DNA from 2 places in the Pseudarthrobacter sp. MM222 genome. Region 1 is predicted to be linked to the other one. Evidence: predicted binding sites of a transcription regulator. Region 1 holds the regulator's gene; the other holds the start of a gene.
The links. The regulator Rex, encoded in region 1, represses fermentation and respiration genes when NADH is low (regulators of the CRP and FNR family bind a similar motif). The targets are predictions, from matches to a motif close to CTTGTGAANNNNTTCACAAG.
Positions count from the first base shown of each region.

Region 2: a site for Rex is predicted at 6,824-6,843, ahead of OM977_RS12080 (glyceraldehyde-3-phosphate dehydrogenase). Genes of this name have one in related genera too.

Region 1 covers NZ_OX352321.1:3,531,144-3,539,713, forward strand. The annotation lists gene OM977_RS16145 (cytochrome c biogenesis CcdA family protein) at 1-700, opposite strand, end outside; gene OM977_RS16150 (TlpA family protein disulfide reductase) at 713-1,303, opposite strand; partial or broken gene OM977_RS16155 (histidine phosphatase family protein) at 1,357-2,021, opposite strand; gene OM977_RS16160 (YceI family protein) at 2,232-2,780, shown strand; gene OM977_RS16165 (hypothetical protein) at 3,024-3,758, shown strand; gene OM977_RS16170 (hypothetical protein) at 3,993-4,700, shown strand; gene OM977_RS16175 (redox-sensing transcriptional repressor Rex) at 4,747-5,442, opposite strand; gene OM977_RS16180 (glutaredoxin family protein) at 5,516-5,788, opposite strand; gene OM977_RS16185 (HAD family hydrolase) at 5,890-6,708, shown strand; gene OM977_RS16190 (30S ribosomal protein bS22) at 6,804-6,902, opposite strand; gene OM977_RS16195 (helix-turn-helix domain-containing protein) at 7,095-7,307, opposite strand; gene OM977_RS16200 (3-deoxy-7-phosphoheptulonate synthase) at 7,502-8,570, opposite strand, start outside.
Region 2 covers NZ_OX352321.1:2,649,219-2,657,788, reverse strand. The annotation lists gene msrA (peptide-methionine (S)-S-oxide reductase MsrA) at 1-365, opposite strand, end outside; gene OM977_RS12115 (Nif3-like dinuclear metal center hexameric protein) at 443-1,369, shown strand; gene OM977_RS12110 (zinc ribbon domain-containing protein) at 1,493-2,230, shown strand; gene OM977_RS12105 (YaaA family protein) at 2,302-3,066, opposite strand; gene OM977_RS12100 (slipin family protein) at 3,089-3,916, opposite strand; RNA gene rnpB (RNase P RNA component class A) at 4,045-4,438, shown strand; gene OM977_RS12090 (capsular polysaccharide synthesis protein) at 4,703-5,683, shown strand; gene OM977_RS12085 (acyltransferase) at 5,960-6,694, opposite strand; gene OM977_RS12080 (glyceraldehyde-3-phosphate dehydrogenase) at 7,098-8,552, shown strand.

The DNA of each region.
Region 1 (8,570 bases):
TCCCCCACACGCCGCTGGCCATCAGCAGGCCCAGCACGATCAGGATGCCGCCACCGGTGCGCTGGATGGCGAGCCGGTGCTTGCGGAAGAAGGACATCACACCGACACCGCGGCGCACGGCCAAGGCAATCAGCAGGAAGGGGATGCCCAGGCCCAGGCTATATACGAAGGCCAGGAACGCGCCTTTGGCCGCTGAAGATCCGCCGGAGAGGCTGAGGAGCTGCACCGCGGAATAAGTCGGCCCGATGCACGGCGCCCAGCCGAGTCCGAACGTGATGCCAAGCAATGGTGCACCCCACAGCCCGGCCGGCGGCTTGGCATGGATCTTCGCGTCGCGCTGGAACCAGCCGAACCCGCCCATGAACACGACACCCATGATGATCACCAGGACTCCCAGAACCTGGGTGATCCACCTGTTCTCCGAGCCCGTGATGAGGGTCCCCAGCTGGCCGAAAGCGCCGCCGAGCAACACGAAGATCACCGAGAAGCCCAGGACGAAGAGCCCGATGCCTGCCAGCATGCGGCCGCGCTTTTGCTTCTGGAGGTCGACGCCGGTCAGCCCGGTGACGTAGCCCAGGTAGCCCGGGACGAGGGGCAGCACGCAGGGCGAGAGGAAGGAGACGAACCCGGCCAGCAGCGCCACCGGGATGGCCAGCAGGAGCGAACCGTTGAGGATGGCTTCGGCGAAGGGACTGTTCATGGTGGCAGGCCGCTACTCTGCCACGGCAGCGGCGATAAGGGATTTGAGCGTCCCTTTCTGGATCTCGCCGAGGACCCGGGATGCGACCCGGCCCTGCTTGTCCAGCACCAGGGTGGTGGGGACGGCCCCCGGGGGCACGAGGCCGGAGACGGCGAGGAGCACGGCGCCGTCCTTGTCGTTGAAGCTGGGGTAAGTCAGGTTGAACGTCTTGTCGAAGGCCTCCGCGGTGGCTTTCTCGTCGCGGAGGTTCACTCCGTAGAACTGCACACCCTGGCTCTGGAACTCCTGGTGCAGGGCCTCCAGCGAGGGCGCTTCCACCCGGCAGGGGGCGCAGGCGGCGAACCAGAAGTTAAGCACAGTGACTTTGCCCTGAAAATCCGCTGCAGCCACCGTGCTGCCGTCGAACAGCGTGCCGTGAAGGTCAACGGGGCTCTTGCGGTCCGCGGCGGCGAACTCCGTCACCGACCCGTCACCGGCGACGTAGTTCTTGTTGTCACCTGCCCTGGCCTGTTTGGCCAGCGCATCTTCCTGGGCACAGCCGGAGAGCCCCAGTACGACGGCGAGCGCGGCGCCGCCCGCCGTCAGGACGTTGCGGCGGCTCATAGCCGAATTGGCCGGCTGCGCGCCGGACCCTGGTGCGTTTTGTCCGGTCATGCTCAGGCCCCCGGGGTGCTTGACGCGCCGGGCAGGAGGGCGGCGGCGGGCTCGCTGTAGTCGACGCGCACGAGGTTGCCGGCGTCGTCGAACACGAGGGACGTGACCGAAGTCAGGGTGCATTCCCGCTTCCGCGGGTCATGCCAGAGCGGCTTGCCTTCGGCGCTGCGCCGGGTGGCCCAGATGGGCAGCTGGTGGCTGACCAGGATCGCCTCGGCGTCCCCGCCGCCTAGGGCGATGGCCCGCAGCCGCGCGTCCTGCACGGCGGCAATGACGCGGGCAGCCTGCTGCTTGTAGGGCTCCCCCAGGAGGGCCGGAAGGGGTTACGCAGCATCGGCCAGTGCTTCGGCCGAAGGAGTTCCGCCTTGGAGACGTGGAGGCCCTCGAAGTAGTTCGCAGCCTCGATGATCCGGTCATCGGTGGTGATTTCGAGATTGAGCGCTTCGGCGATGGGCTGCGCCGTCTCCTGCGCACGGGTCAGCGGAGAGGCGGCCACATGGACGATGTTGGCCCCTTGGGCTACGCGGTCCTGGAAGTGCTCCGCGAGCGTCAGCGCCATCTGCCGGCCAAGCTCGGAGAGGTGGAATTCCGGCATCCTGCCGTACAGGACGGCGTCGGGATTGTGGACCTCGCCGTGGCGGAGCAGATGAACGATGGCTTGGGGCATGTGTACCAGTTTCTCAAAGGGCAGCGTCAATGACGAAATCTTCTACAAGAGGTAGAACTGAAGAGTTTGAAGAAATGTTCCCTGCTGTTGGAATAAAAGATGCAAATGCATGTTTATACTGGGTGAAGCAGTTAGTTGAGACTTCAACGAATCGTTTCGACCAGCGATCAGACCTACCGCACAACCCAACCGACTCAAGGAGAAAACATCATGGCTCTTCCCGCCAACGTCACCACCGGCACCTGGTCCCTCGACAACTCGCACAGCGAGATCGCCTTCACCGTCCGCCACGCAGGCATCAGCAAGGTCCGCGGTCAGTTCAAGGACGCCGAGGCCACCCTCGAGCTCGCCGAGAACATCGCCGACTCCAAGGTGAACGCCACCATCAAAACGGCGAGCTTCGATTCCGGCGACGTCAACCGCGACGGCCACGTCCGCGGCGAAGACTTCTTCGACGTCGAGACCTTCCCCGAAATCTCCTTCGTGTCCAACACCATCGTCCCCAAGGGCGACGCCTACGAACTCCAGGGCGATCTCACCATCAAGGGCGTAACCCGCCCGGTGGCCCTGGAGACCGAGTTCAACGGCGTTGCTGTTGATCCGTTTGGCAACACCCGCGCCGGCCTGTCCGCCGAAACCACGATCAGCCGCAAGGACTTCGGTCTGACCTGGAACGCAGTACTTGAAGCGGGTGGAGTACTCGTCAGCGACAAGGTTGCCGTCAACCTCGAACTGGCCTTCATCGCTCCCGCAGCATAATCATCCGCTGCAGCGGCACCCCGCTTCATCCTTGGGATGGAGCGGGGTGCTTTGTTTAACCGCGTACGGGTGCGGTGAAGCTGCGGGGCAGCCGGCGAGGCTTCGTAGAACGCAGCCCCGGCGCCCGACCTCCCACCTGGTTGCCTCCGGCTTTGCCGACCAAACCAGGAATGGTTCCGACGTGCTGTTGACCGGGCTCAAATTCCCTAGATAACGGGGGTATCGCGGTCTACAGTGAGAGCCATGAGCAACCCTGATGATGTCCGGCCGCCGCAGCAGCCGGGTGCCCAGCCCCCGCAGCCCGGCAATCTACCGCCCACCGGCTCCGAACCGGCTCCGGCAGGAGCTCCGGCCGGCCCTCCGGCAGGAGCGGGATACCAGCCGCCGCAGCAGGGTCACTACGTACCGCCGCAGGGCTATCAGCCACCGCCGCAGGGCCACGGCCAGGCTCCGGGATACCAGCCGCCGGGGCAGCCCGGAGCGCCGGGGGGCTTCCGCTTCGAAATGCCTGCCGACCGGCCCCGGAACGTCAACGATGTTCTGCCCCAAGGGGGCTTCTCCGGCATGTTCAGCGTCGCCAGCATGCCGACCGAGCTGAAAGTGTCCTACTGGATCTGGCTCATCGGAGGTCTGCTCGGGCTGCTGGGTGGCGTTATTGGCCTCTTCGGATCCTTCGTCCTTCTTACCGTCGCTCCCGGCATCGGCATCGTGGTGCTGCTGCTCGTGCTGGTGGCGCTTGCGTTGGCCGCCGCCCAGTTCATCCTGGCCATGAAAATGAAGGAAGGCCGTGAATGGGCCCGGCTCGCCCTCACGATTCTGGCCGGCGTATCCCTGCTCCTGACCATCATCAGCGCCAGCGCCACGGACGGACGAAGCGGCAGCAGTTGGCCGGGCTTCATCATCAGCCTGGCGGCGACCGTGCTGATGTGGCTGCCTAATTCGCAGGCCTGGTTCGCGTCACTGCGCGGCCGTGTCTGACCGCCGGTGCGGCCGGAGGACCCGGCCGCACCGCTGAAAAACCGCTTCGCGGCGCCGAAAATGGTGCCCTGCCGGCATCCGGGTTCCGTCTGGGAATCCGTGGCCGAGAATACCTCTCGGGAATGATCCGCGCAGCGCTTGGTCCGCTGTACGGTTGAACTAAAACCATGCTGGGGGCAGGGCAGGATTACTGGTCCCGGTAGCCGATCCAGATCGACTTACAAAGGACCGACCATGAGTATTCCTCCAGTCCCGCCGTCAAACCCGGACGGTCCCATTCCGGGCGATCAGCCCGCGCCCCAATACGGTCAAAACGCACCCCAATACGGCCAGAACGCACCCCAGTACGGCCAAAACGCCCCGCAGTACGGCCAAAACGCGCCGCAGTACGGTCAAAACGCACCCCAGTACGGCCAAAACGCGCCGCAATACGGCCAATCACCCTATGCCCAGTACCCGGCAGGCCAGCAGCAATCGGGCGACGGTGTGCCGAAGCTCGTCAACATTGCCTTCTGGCTGATTGTCGGCTCCGGAGTGGTTTGGCTGCTCTCGCTCCTGCTGTCCATCGGCACCCTGGACACCCCCGCCGTGCGGGACATGTTCCAGGAGCAGATGGCGGCAAGCGGCGCGGACGTCAACTTCAATGAGATCAAGCCCTTCCTGGTCGGGACCATCGTCGTGTTCGCCCTGATCAGCGCGGCCCTTTACGCCCTCGTGGCGCTGAACGTCCGCAAGGGTAAGAACTGGGCACGGATTCTGGGCACGGTCTTCGCCGCGCTCTCGGTCTTCAGCCTGTTCCCGCTGAGCATCGGCACCCTTGCGGTGCTGGCCGGTATCGCGGGCATCGTCATGCTTTACCTGCCTGCGACCTCCCCGTACTTCCGCAAGCAGCAGCCTTTCGCCAATCCCTACGGACAGCCGGGCGGCCCGTTCCAGAAGTAGACCGCCACCTCCGGCGCACTGGGCGCAGGAACCGGAACGTCAGACCCTAGTCTGCGTCCTCCGGATCCTGCGCCCTTTGTGCGTGATAGGCAAGGATCTGGAGCTCGGTCGCCATGTCCACCTTGCGTAGGTTAACGCCCGGCGGGACCTGCAGCATCACCGGGGCAAAGCTGAGGATGCTGCGCACACCGGCGGCAACAACGCGGTCGCACACGCTCTGCGCTACCGCGGCGGGGAGTGCCAGCACCACCATGTTCGTGCCCGTCCGCAACAGGACCGACTCGAGGTCCGCCGCGTCGCTGACCCGCAGCCAGCCCACTTCGCTGCCGACCACCATCTGGTCGGCATCAAAGATCGCGACGATCTCAAATCCACGGGACTCAAAGCCGCCGTACCGGGCCAGGGCCTTGCCCAGGTTGCCGGCGCCGACAATCGCAACCCTCCAGTCGTGCGTCAGCCCCAGCGCGGCGGCAATATTCCGGTTGAGGTATTGAACCTCGTAGCCCACCCCGCGCGTCCCGTAGGAGCCCACGTAGGACAGGTCTTTGCGCAGCGTAGACGAGCTGACGCCGGAGGCCTCGGCGAGGGACTCCGAGGAAACCCGGTCCACCCCCTCCGCCAGCAGGGTGGTGAGGGCGCGCAGATAAATTGTCAGCCGGGCCACGGCCGCGGGCGGAATCTGCTTAGAGGCAGTCCCGGCTCCCCCGGGCAAAGCCTCGGGAGATGAATCCAGCGAAGTCACTATCTGCTCCATTGCGTCGCGTTGTGCTTCCCACTCTAGAGCCCACGCAGTTCAGCCAACAAAGCAATGGCGCTCAGGACTGCGTGTCCAGCGCCCTTCGCAGGGTGCGGGCAAGCCGGACTTCGTCGATCTTCCAGAAATCCCGCTGAATGCCGTCGACGAGCACCACGGGAATCTCCTCGGCGAAGCGCTCCCGCAGCGCCGCGTCCTGATCGACCGACTGCTCGGTCCAGCCGATGCCGAGGGCGGCGGTGACACGCCCGACGGCGGCGCGCGCCTCGGCACAGAGGTGGCAGTCGGCTTTGGTGACCAGAACGACATCGGGGAGGCGCGCGGGCTTGGACATGGTTCCACCGTAGCCCGGCCGGCCATCCGGCGTCGACGCCCGGCCGTCGCGCTCCGGTCCGGTGCGAAAGGCCCCGCCCCGGCAGGAACTAGACTCGATGCATGCCCGAGGAGAAGTACGTCGCTGTGGCCACGAACCCTGTTGCATCGTCGCAGCACGGCGAAGCGGCCTTCTTCGACGTTGACAACACCCTCATGAAGGGCGCCAGCCTGTTCCACGTGGCCCGCAAAATGCATCAGCGCGGGGCGTTCACCATCCCGCAGGCGGCCGGCTTTGCGTGGAAGCAGCTCATGTTCGTGCTGCGCGGCGAAAACATGGACGACGTGCACGCCGTGCGCGACTCTGCCTTGACCCTGGCCTCCGGCTTCACGGTCGAAGATGTGGAGGCGCTCGGCGAAGAGGTCTACGACGAGATGATCGAATCCCGCATCTGGCCGGGTGCCAAGGCCCTGGCCGAGCAGCACCTCAGGGTGGGGCGCCGGGTCTGGCTGGTGACCGCCACGCCGATCGAGGTCGCCACGGTGATCGCCAGCCGGCTGGGACTCACGGGAGCCCTCGGGACCGTCGGCGAGATCCTGGACGGTTCGTACACGGGGCGGCTGGTGGGCGACATCCTGCACGGCCCGGCGAAGGCCGTGGCAGTCCGGGAGATAGCGCGGGTCGAAGGCCTGGACCTCAACCGGTGCTGGGCCTACAGCGATTCGCACAACGACATTCCGCTGCTGAGCATGGTGGGGCACCCCGTAGCGATCAACCCCGACGCCCGGCTCCGACGCCACGCCCGGGAAAACAACTGGCCTGTGTACGACTTCCGCGCCGGGCGGCGAGCCGCCACCCTGGGCCTCAAGGCTGCAACGCTCGGCGGTGCCATCTATGGCCTATGGCGGGGATTCTCCCGCTTCCGGGGCCCCACCCGGTGACCTGGGGCTGACCGGCTGCTTCCCCCGCGGCAGACGAAAAAAGATGCCCGCCGCCTGAAAGGCAACGGGCATCTCTTCCGCAGTTCGAAGTATTGCTACTTCTTATTGCGGCGCTGGTGGCGCGTCTTGCGAAGCAGCTTGCGGTGCTTCTTCTTGGCCATACGCTTGCGACGCTTCTTAATAACTGAACCCACGAAAGTTCCTTACCGGCTAGATGTAGTACCTGCCTGTTGGTAAGGGTCCGCGGGCTAAGCAGCAGACTGTACAACGGACAGGTTCTTACAATGACGTAAAACGTTCCTTAACAGGGTACCGCCTATCCGGGGCACACCATGACCGACGCCGCGGCACGGGGCCCGCGGTCGGGGTCCTCAGACCTACAGGTTTCAGGCAGTCCCGGTGTGACCGTCGACGACGGCACCCTTGAGATACTGTTCGACGGCGCTTTCGGGCACCCGGTACGAGCGGCCGAATCGGACGGCGGGCATCTCGCCGGAGTGCACGAGACGGTACACCGTCATTTTGGACACGCGCATGACCTCCGCGACTTCCGCCACGGTCAGGAATCGTGCATTGGAGAAATTGGCCTCCGGTGACATTTCTTTTATCCCTTTATTCAACAAGCGGCAGCCCCATCTAGATGACATGGCGGTGTGCCGATGCTGAGCTATCCAACAACCATGTGATAGATACTCTAGGTGCTCATGGTGCCCCTGTGAAAGAGTTCCGCAGTAATCCCGCCGGAGTTTCCGCAGGAATTGCGGAAACTCCGGCCTCACCGCGGAATCCGCGCCTAACTCCGGGTGCGGCGGGTCCGGGCCGACGCGGCCAGCTGCGCCAGCACCGACGCCGTCACTTCCCAGTCCATGCACGCGTCGGTGACGCTCTGGCCGTAGAGCAGGTCGTCCCGTCCCGCTGCGTGCGCCGCAACGTCCAGGTTCTGCGCCCCGCCGACCAGGAAGCTCTCAAGCATGACGCCCGCAATGGCGCCCGCCGACGCTCCCCCGGTTTCCAGCTGGGAACCGATTTCAAGGGAAACCTCGGCCTGGCGGTGGTGGCTTTTGCCGCTGTTGGCGTGGCTCGCATCCACGATCAGACGCGGATTCAGCTGCCGCGCGGCCAAGGCGGCGGAGGCAGCCTCGACGTCTGCAGCTGAGTAGTTCGGTCCCTTGCGCCCGCCGCGGAGAATGACGTGCGCATCCGGATTGCCGGCCGTCGCCACAAGCGCCGCCCGGCCCTCGTCGTCGATCCCGAGGAAAGCCTGGGCCGCGCCGGCGGCGCTGCACGCGTCCAGCGCGACCTGGAGGTCGCCGTCGGTCCCGTTCTTGAAGCCGACCGGCATGGAAAGCCCTGACGCAAGCTGCCGGTGGATCTGGCTTTCGGTGGTCCGCGCCCCGATGGCTCCCCAGGAGACGAGGTCCGCCATGTACTGGGGGCTGATCGGTTCAAGGAATTCGGTGGCCGTGGGCAGCCCGAGCGCGGTGACCTGCTGGAGGAACCGGCGGGCGGCCTGGAGCCCGGCGGCAATGTCGTGGCTGCCGTCGAGTCGGGGATCGTTGATCAGGCCCTTCCAGCCGACGGTGGTCCTCGGCTTCTCGAAGTAAGTGCGCATCACAATCAGCAGGTCTTCGCGGTGCTTCTCGGCCTGGCTGACCAGCCGGCGGGCGTACTCCAGCCCTGCCTTGGGGTCATGGATCGAGCAAGGACCGACAATCACCAGAAGCCGGTCATCGACGCCGTCCAGGATGGCGCGGACCTCGTCCCGGCCGCGTCCGACGACCTCGGCGGCCTGGGTGTCGAGCGGCAGCTCGGCCATCACGGCCTGCGGCGTGGGCAGCGGAGTGAACTCGCTGACACGGAGG
Region 2 (8,570 bases), 880 kb from region 1:
GGGTGGGCCCACAGCTCCTGGTTGCGCTCGATCGCTTCCTCAAAGAGGATCTTCTCTTCGGTCGTCTCGTAGAACATCGAGGAGCGGTACTGGGTCCCGACGTCGTAGCCCTGGCGGTTGAGCGTGGTGGGGTCGTGAAGAGCGAAGAACATGTCCAGAATGATCTCCGCCGGAATCACATCCTCGTCGAACGTCACCGCCACCACCTCTGCATGTCCCGTGGTTCCGGAGCACACGGAGTAGTAGTCGGGGTAGCGGTCATGGCCTCCGGTGTAGCCCGAAACGACGGCGCTGACACCCTTGGTTTTCTGGTAGACGGCGTCGAGGCACCAGAAGCAGCCTCCGCCGAGGACAAAAGTTCTCATGCACTCTTCAATGGTTGAAGCCCCCCGATGATTCCCGGGCCCGGGGTTCTGGGACGCCGATAGGGTAAAAATGGGGTATGGAACCTGTAAACACCGACGTTTCAGACGGCTCTGCCAAAGGCATGAACACTGACAGCACCACCGGAGGCGGGGCGGACCAGGCCTCCGGGCCGCCGACGCTGGGCATGATCCTGCTGGCCGTGGAAGAGCTCTGGCCTGAATCGCTTGCCGAGGAGTGGGACGAGGTGGGCCTTGTGGCGGGCCATCCGTCGGCCCCCGTGAGCAGGATCCTCTTCGCCGTCGATCCGACCCTCGACGTCATCGAAGAGGCCGTGGAGTGGGGTGCGGGGCTGTTGATCACGCACCATCCGCTGCTGCTCAAGGGCGTGACGTCGGTCGCGGCGACCACTGCCAAGGGCAGGGCTGTGCACCGGCTGATTGAGTCGGGCACCGGGCTCCTGACCGTGCACACCAACGGCGATTCCGCCGTCGGGGGCGTGTCCGATGTCCTCGCCGATGCGCTCGGCCTGCAGAACGTTGCCCCGCTGACCCCGGCGGCGGCCGGCCTGCCGGAAGAGGGGATCGGACGGGTCGGAGACCTCGAAGAGGTCCTCACCCTCGGCGACTTTGCCGCCCGGGTCTTTGGCATTCTGCCGGCGGTTGCCGGCGGCGTTCGGGTGTCCGGGGACCGGGACGGCCTGGTCCGGCGAGTCGCCGTCTGCGGCGGGGCCGGTGACTCCCTCTTCGGCGAGGTGCGCGCGAGCAACGCCGACGTCTATCTGACGGCCGACCTGCGGCACCATCCGGCGTCGGAAGCCCGTGAGGCCGCTGTCAACGATCGGCCCTACCTGATCGACGTTTCGCACTTCGCCAGCGAGTGGCTGTGGCTGCCCGCTGCCGCGGAGGCCCTCGGCAATGTCCTCAACGACCAGGGGCACGACGTTGAGATCCGGGTCAGCACTACCAACAGCGACCCGTGGGACTTCATTCTGACTCCGGGCTAAGCCTGGCGTGCGAGGGGCCCCGGGTGAGCGTAGCGAGGCTGGGGAGCACGCTAGGCGCTAGAGTCTAGGGAGCGCCGGTAAGGTGCCCGGCTAAACGCCGGAAGGGAACAAGCGGAGGTAATAGTGGCCCAGGCAGCACCGGCGGAACAGTTGAAGTTGCTCGAATTGCAGGGACTTGATGCCAAACTCAAGTCCTTGTCCAACCGCCGCCGAAGCCTTGAAAGCGACTCCCGGATCACTGACCTCGAGGCTGCCCTTGGTGTGGCCAACGGGGAACTCGGTGCCGCGAAAGTGGCCGTCCACGATGCCGAGCTCGAGCTCAAGCGCGCCGAAGCCGACGTGGAACAGGTGGCTTCCCGGATCGGACGCGATGAGGCGAGGCTGAACAGCGGCACCGGCCTGTCCAAGGATCTCGTGGCCCTGCAGAAGGACCTCGTCTCCCTCAACAAGCGCCGCTCAGACCTCGAAGATGTGGAGCTCGAGGTCCTCGAGCGCCTGGACACCCTCCGCCTCCGCCAGGCCACGCAGCAGCAGATCGTCAATGACATTCAAGGATCCTTCGGCGTCATCCGCGCCGAACTGGACGAGCAGCTGGCCGAGATCGCCGCGGAGGCCACGGTGGTGCGCGGCAAGCGTGCCGAATTCGCCGAAGGACTGGACGCCGGGCTGCTCGCGGTCTACGAGAAGACCCTCGCCAAGCGCGGCGTCGGCGCCGCCCGGCTCTTCCACGGCACTTCGGAAGGCTCCGGCATGCACCTGAGCCCGGGCGACCTGGCCGAGATCAAGGCCGCAGCCGAGGACGACATCGTGTTCTGCCCGGATTCCGGCTGCATCCTGGTCCGCTCCGCCGAGTGGGCCTGACCACCGCTTTCCCCGCCCCCAATTGACTCGCGGCAGGGGCCGTTCAGTGCGCCCAGAACCCCTGCTGCGAGCTAGTTGGGCAGGATGATGTTGAGGGTGTGCGGCTTCCGGGCCGTGCCCTCGACGAGTTCCGCGGTCCATTTCTCGGCCGCCGCCCTCTGCAGCTGAACGGGCGTCGCCGGAGCCTTGCCCCTGCGCGTCAGCAGGTGCCGTGCCAGCTCCCCGCGGGTGTGCTTGGCGAAGTGGCTGACCACCTTGCGGACCCCGTTGACCTCGGTGAACACGTTGACCGCGACAGTCTGCGGCGCCGGGGGAGCCCACGCCGCCGCGTAGGTGCTGGAACGGCAGTCGACCAACAGCTCACCCTCCGCGGCGGCCAGCAGCGCCTCGTTCAGTTGCGGCTTCCAGAACGACGCGAGCCGTCCGACGTCGGGAAGCGCGGTGCCCATTGAGAGCCGGTACGCGGGTACGCGGTCCCCGAAGCGGATGGCGCCCCAGAGTGCGGAAACCACCAGGACCGACGCCTCCGCCTTCTTCCGCTGCACCGGAGTCAGGGAGTCATAGCCCAGCGCGTCGTAGAGCACCCCGGAATAGACCTGATGGGCCGGCGCCGCGGGTTCGGCGTGCAGCCGGGTGTTGCGTTCGACGTCGGCGCGCAGGGAGGCGCCGACGCCCAGGAGGGCGAGGGCGTCCTCGTGGGCGCTGACCGTGCCGAGGGCGTCGAGCACTTTTGCCCGGTAAGTGTTGAGTTCGGGGAAGCTCAGGGAGGCCCAGTCGACGGCGTCTCCACCCTTGGCGGGGGTCTTGCCTTCGGAGGGCGGCAGCAAAATCAGCACCGCCCAATCCTACCGGCGCCTGCTAGGCAGCCTTCACCGGGGAAGCCTGGGTGGAGGCGGCCTGCGCGGCCTGGGCGGCCTGGTTTTCGCGCGACAGGAAGGCGGACAGCTCGCCGATGGTACTCATCAACGGTGCCGGGAAGACCACTGTGGAGTTGTTGTCCACTGCGATTTCCACCAACGACTGGAGGTTGCGCAGCTGCAGCGCCAGGGGGTGTGCCATCATCGTGTCCGAAGCCTGGCCCAGCGCCGTAGCGGCGATGGACTCGCCTTCGGCGGCGATGATCTTGGCCCTTTTCTCCCGCTCGGCCTCCGCTTGCTTGGCCATCGCCCTCTTCATGCCGTCGGGAAGCTGGATGTCCTTGAGCTCGACGAGCGTCACTTCGACGCCCCACTCCAGCGTGAGGGCGTCCAGGATTTCGCGGATATCGCTGTTGATGCGCTGCGTCTCGGACAGTGTCTGGTCGAGGCTGTGACGGCCGACCACTTTCCGCAGCGTGGTCTGGGCGATCTGGTTGATCGCGGCGGACACGTTCTCGATCGCGACCACGGATTTCACCGCATCAACCACACGGTAGTAGGCCACCGCCGAGATGTCGACGCTCACGTTGTCCTGGGTGATGATGCCCTGCGACTGGATCGGCATGGTCACGATCCGAAGGCTGACGAGGTGAAGCCTGTCAATCACGGGGATGATGAAGCGCAGGCCCGGCATCCGCACGCCGACCACCCGGCCGAGCCGGAACAGCACGCCCTGTTCGTACTGCCGCACAATCCGGATCGACATCCTGGCCAGCACGAGCACCAGAACCACGATGACGATCAGCACAATGATGGCGGTGAGGTCCATCGGATCACTTCCCTTGCGCACCAAAACCGGAAAGCGGGCTGCCCCGGTCTTGCTTCCATTCTCCCACCGGAGCACCTGTTTGGCCCCGGTGATGGCCGCTCTCCGGGGACCGTAGAATGGACAGCGGATGGGTTGACCAGGCGGCCGCGCGTCACGCAAGTGGCTCGAGGAACGTCCGGGCTCCGCAGAGCAGGGTGGTGGGTAACGCCCACTCGGGGTAACCCGCAGGCCAGTGCCACAGAGAACAGACCGCCTGCGTGCCGTGGGTGCTTGCACACGCGGCGGGGCAGGTAAGGGTGAAACGGTGGTGTAAGAGACCACCAGCTTCCCGGGTGACCGGGAAGGCTAGGTAAACCCCACCCGGAGCAAGGCCAGACAGGGCACGTTTGAGGGCTGCTCGCCCGAGTGTCCGGGTAGGCCGCTGGAGGGCGTCGGCAACGGCGTCCGTAGATGGATGGTCGCTACTCCCGCGCTGGCAACGGCGCGGGAACACAGAACCCGGCGTATCGGTCAACCCATCCACCCCAACGACGTTCGGTGCCCGTGGAGTCATCCTTCTGCGATTGAATCGAGGTGGGAGGAGTGTTGGGGTAAAGTTATCGGCGCAGACTGTGGCGCAGCGTTCACGGCGCTCCTCACCACATTTGAGTTTAGCCCCCGTATGGAATCCAGCCGGATTGGACGGCCCGCACCGCACCAGCGAAGGTGAGGATGGCGGAGAACGCTGGTCACCAGTCGCCGGTAGAATCTAAAGACTACAACTAGCAAAAATGGGGAAAAGATATCGTGATACCTGGCCTTGAGGTGCGCCGCGAAACTGACCGACTTAATCGTGCAGGAACCCTCGCAGCGCGAGAAAAAGACGTAGCGAAAGCGCGAGAGCTTTTTGCCGAAGCGTTGGGCAAGGACATCTATGCATGCCAGGACGACTGGGATCTCCTGAATGAGTCGACCCGTGCATTCCGGGCGCGCGTGCAGCTAAGGAACCTGCTTCGTCTTCGCTTGGTTCCCATGACCCGTGCGGCCAAGGCTTTCAACGCAGAGTATGTGATGCCCGAGGATTGGAAGCCGAAGGTGTTCGTCTACTGGGGGCAGGGTTTCGAGAACGCCCCAGAGATTGTTAAATTCTGCCATGCGGAACTTCTTCGCCTTCACGATGCCGACGACATCGTGGTCCTCACCGACGAGAACTTATCCGACTGGGTGGAGCTGCCAGCAGACCTGCGGGAAATGCTGGGCGAGAATCGAACCGCGTTCTCGGATGTGCTGAGGTTCGAGCTGCTCGCCAAATATGGTGGTATCTGGATCGATGCCACGTGCCTTCCCACGGTACGCCTCGTGGATCACTTTGACGAGCTGGTCGGCCAGGCAGGCTTCTTCGCCTTTGAGACGAAGGAGAAAACCATTTCCAGCTGGTTCCTCGCGAGCCGTCCTGATAACTACCTAACCCATCTCGTCAGGGACTCAATGAGGCTTTACTGGCGAGTGTTTGACCGGCCCGTGACGTACTTCTATCTCCACTTTATTTTCCAACTTTTGCATACGATGGATAACCGATCGGACAGGATCTGGGCCAAAGTACCAAGACCGAAATACGATCCGCGGACTTTCGGCCGTGTTCTCAAACGTCGGGCAGATGAAGTCGACGCCGAAAAGATCGTGGGTGCCAGTATTGTGCATAAGTTGTCGTACAAGCGAGACCCCTCGGAAGTGGGGCCGGGTACAGTGTTCCACGAGCTAATCCATGGCTCATTTTTGAGGCGCTAGTCTGAGCAGTGGCTTGAATGATATCCCGGAGACGTCGAGGGGTCGTCGAGTCCTGGGTATGTTTCGACGGAGATGGGCAACCGCGCCTGTCCGACAGGCCCGGTGCGATGGCCGGCCGGTGCAACACCTCTCTGTTTACCTAAATATGCAGACGCTTGGCTGGCTATTTCGCAGCCGAGCGTCTGCACGGGCAGCCTTTGAAGCGGAGGTGCCACCACAAGGAGGTTAACTTCCCTTTTCGCATGCCTTAGGTACTTTCCTCCGGCGCCGTTGCGCTCATCGGCTCGCCTTGCTGTAGTCGGGGTACTTGAAGTTGGGGTAGTCCGGCTCCAGGACGGTCATGTTCCAGTACGCGGACTTCTTGACTGTGCTTGCGTCGGGCTTGTAGTACGGCTTGGACAGAGAGAGGTGCGGGCGCTCCCAGGCCGTGTGCATGCGGACGACCTTCGCCGGGGTCCCTACGGCTATGCAGTTGTTCGGGATTTCGCCCTTCACCAAGGAACCCGCGCCAATTACTGATCCATCCCCAACAGTCGCTCCGCCGAGGAGGACTGACCCGTTGGAGAGCCAAACATGGTTGCCAATCACCACAGGCTTTGATGGGTTAACCCGTTCACCGGACCTGACATCGAAGATGGCGTGCGCGTCATCGGTACGGACCTGGCAGCCGACGGCGAACATGCAGTCATTGCCAACTGTCAGCGTTTGCCCCTCAACACATGTCATGCTGACGCTTTGTGTAGCCGTCACGTCGTCTCCGATAATTACGGTGGAGTCTTGGCCGATGCGTATGTATGCCGCGAAATTCCCGTTCTTGTGACCTCCGATCCGGCCCACTCCGTTGTCGCAGTCGAAGCTGAAGTGCACCCTGCGCAAGTTTGCAGTCTCAGCGACTTCGAGGGTGTTGTTGGATCCCCTGAACTCAACCGTGACGTCACGGCCACCCGTGCCGGAGTAAATGATGGTGTTGCCTTTGTCGTCCCGGTAGGGTGCCAGCGCGGTGATAGTCATGCTTCCGATGATACCGACGGGTAGTGGCCCCTATCGCCACCACGTCGTGCTGTCCATGCGGCTGCTTTAGCAGTAAGCCAGAGCGATGGCGGACGTCCGGGGATCCAGCCTAGCGGCCCTCCCGGCGCCCATGTGAGTCATTTCACGCTTCGCCGGCTACTTGGCGGACCGAGCGCCGACCTAGAATAGATAGCGAACGTAGAAGTTCTGCCACCGGGTCTGCGTTCGCAGCCGGTGGTTTTTCTTTGCGGCACATGCGGGCGCCGGGGTGGACCGAATCCCCGGCGACGCCCAGGTTCCGGATAACGTCCGGCGGCCGACTTCCACATACGAGGACGTATGTGGCGGATTCTAGGAAGGTAGTTCTGTGAGCCAGACGTCAGATTCTTGTCTTGATACGTGGATGGGCCGTGAGGCGCTCGCCGAGGCCATGATCCCGGTGATCGGCCGGCTGTACCGCGAGAACAACGTGGTGACCTCCATCCACGGCCGCAGCCTCATTAACAAGTCCACCATGAACATCCTCAAGGCGCACCGTTTCGCCCGCCGGATGAGCAAGGAAGAGCTGCGCCTCGAAGAGACCGCCCCGCTGCTGGACGCGCTGACCAAGCTGGAACTCGGCGCGGCAGCCATCGACATCGCGCGCCTCACCGAGAAGTACCGTGCCGAGGGCGACGGCGTCAGCCTGGATGAGTTCCTCCGTGAGGAACTGGCCGACGTTGTCGGCAAGCGCGGCGGCGACGACCGCACCAGCACCGACGTCGTCCTCTACGGCTTCGGCCGCATCGGCCGGCTCCTGGCCCGCCTCCTGATCGAAAAGGCCGGTGGCGGCCACGGCCTGCGGCTGCGCGCCATCGTGGTCCGCCGCGGCTCGGACAATGACCTGGCCAAGCGTGCCAGCCTGCTGCGCCGCGACTCGGTCCATGGCTCCTTCGAAGGCACCATCAAGGTAGACCTCGAGAACGACACGATCACCGCCAACGGCGTGCAGATCCAGGTCATCTACTCGGACAATCCCGCCACGGTCGACTACTCGGCCTACGGCATCCGCGACGCCCTGGTGGTCGACAACACCGGCCGCTGGCGCGATGCGGAGGGCCTGTCCCAGCACCTGCAGAGCAAGGGCGTTTCCCGCGTGCTCCTCACGGCTCCGGGCAAGGGCGACTTGAAGAACATCGTCCACGGCATCAACCAGGCGACGATCGCTGACTCCGACAAGATCGTTTCCGCGGCTTCCTGCACCACCAACGCCATCACCCCGGTCCTGAAGGCGATCAATGACCGTTACGGTGTGGTGCACGGCCACGTCGAGACCGTCCACTCCTTCACCAACGACCAGAACCTGATCGACAACTTCCACAAGGGCGACCGCCGCGGGCGGTCCGCCGCGCTGAACATGGTCATCACCGAGACGGGTGCCGCAAAGGCCGTGGCGAAGGCCCTGCCCGAGCTCCTCGGCAAACTTACGGGCAGCTCCATCCGCGTCCCCACCCCGGACGTGTCCCTGGCCATCCTCAACCTCAGCCTGGAAAACGGCACCACCAAGGATGAGGTCAACGACTACCTGCGGGAGATGTCGCTGCACTCGGAGCTGCGCAAGCAGATCGACTACATCGATTCCCCCGAAGTTGTCTCCACTGACTTCGTCGGCTCCCGCCGCGCGGGCATCGTCGACGGCCTGGCCACGATCTCGAACGACAAGAACCTCGTCCTCTACGTCTGGTACGACAACGAGTTCGGCTACAGCTGCCAGGTAGTCCGCGTCATGGAGGAAATGGCCGGCGTGAACCCGCCGTCGTTCCCCGCCAAGGATGCGGCCTCGATCCTGGCGGCCGCGGGTCTGCCGGCCGAGGTCTGACACCACGGCACGCCCCTG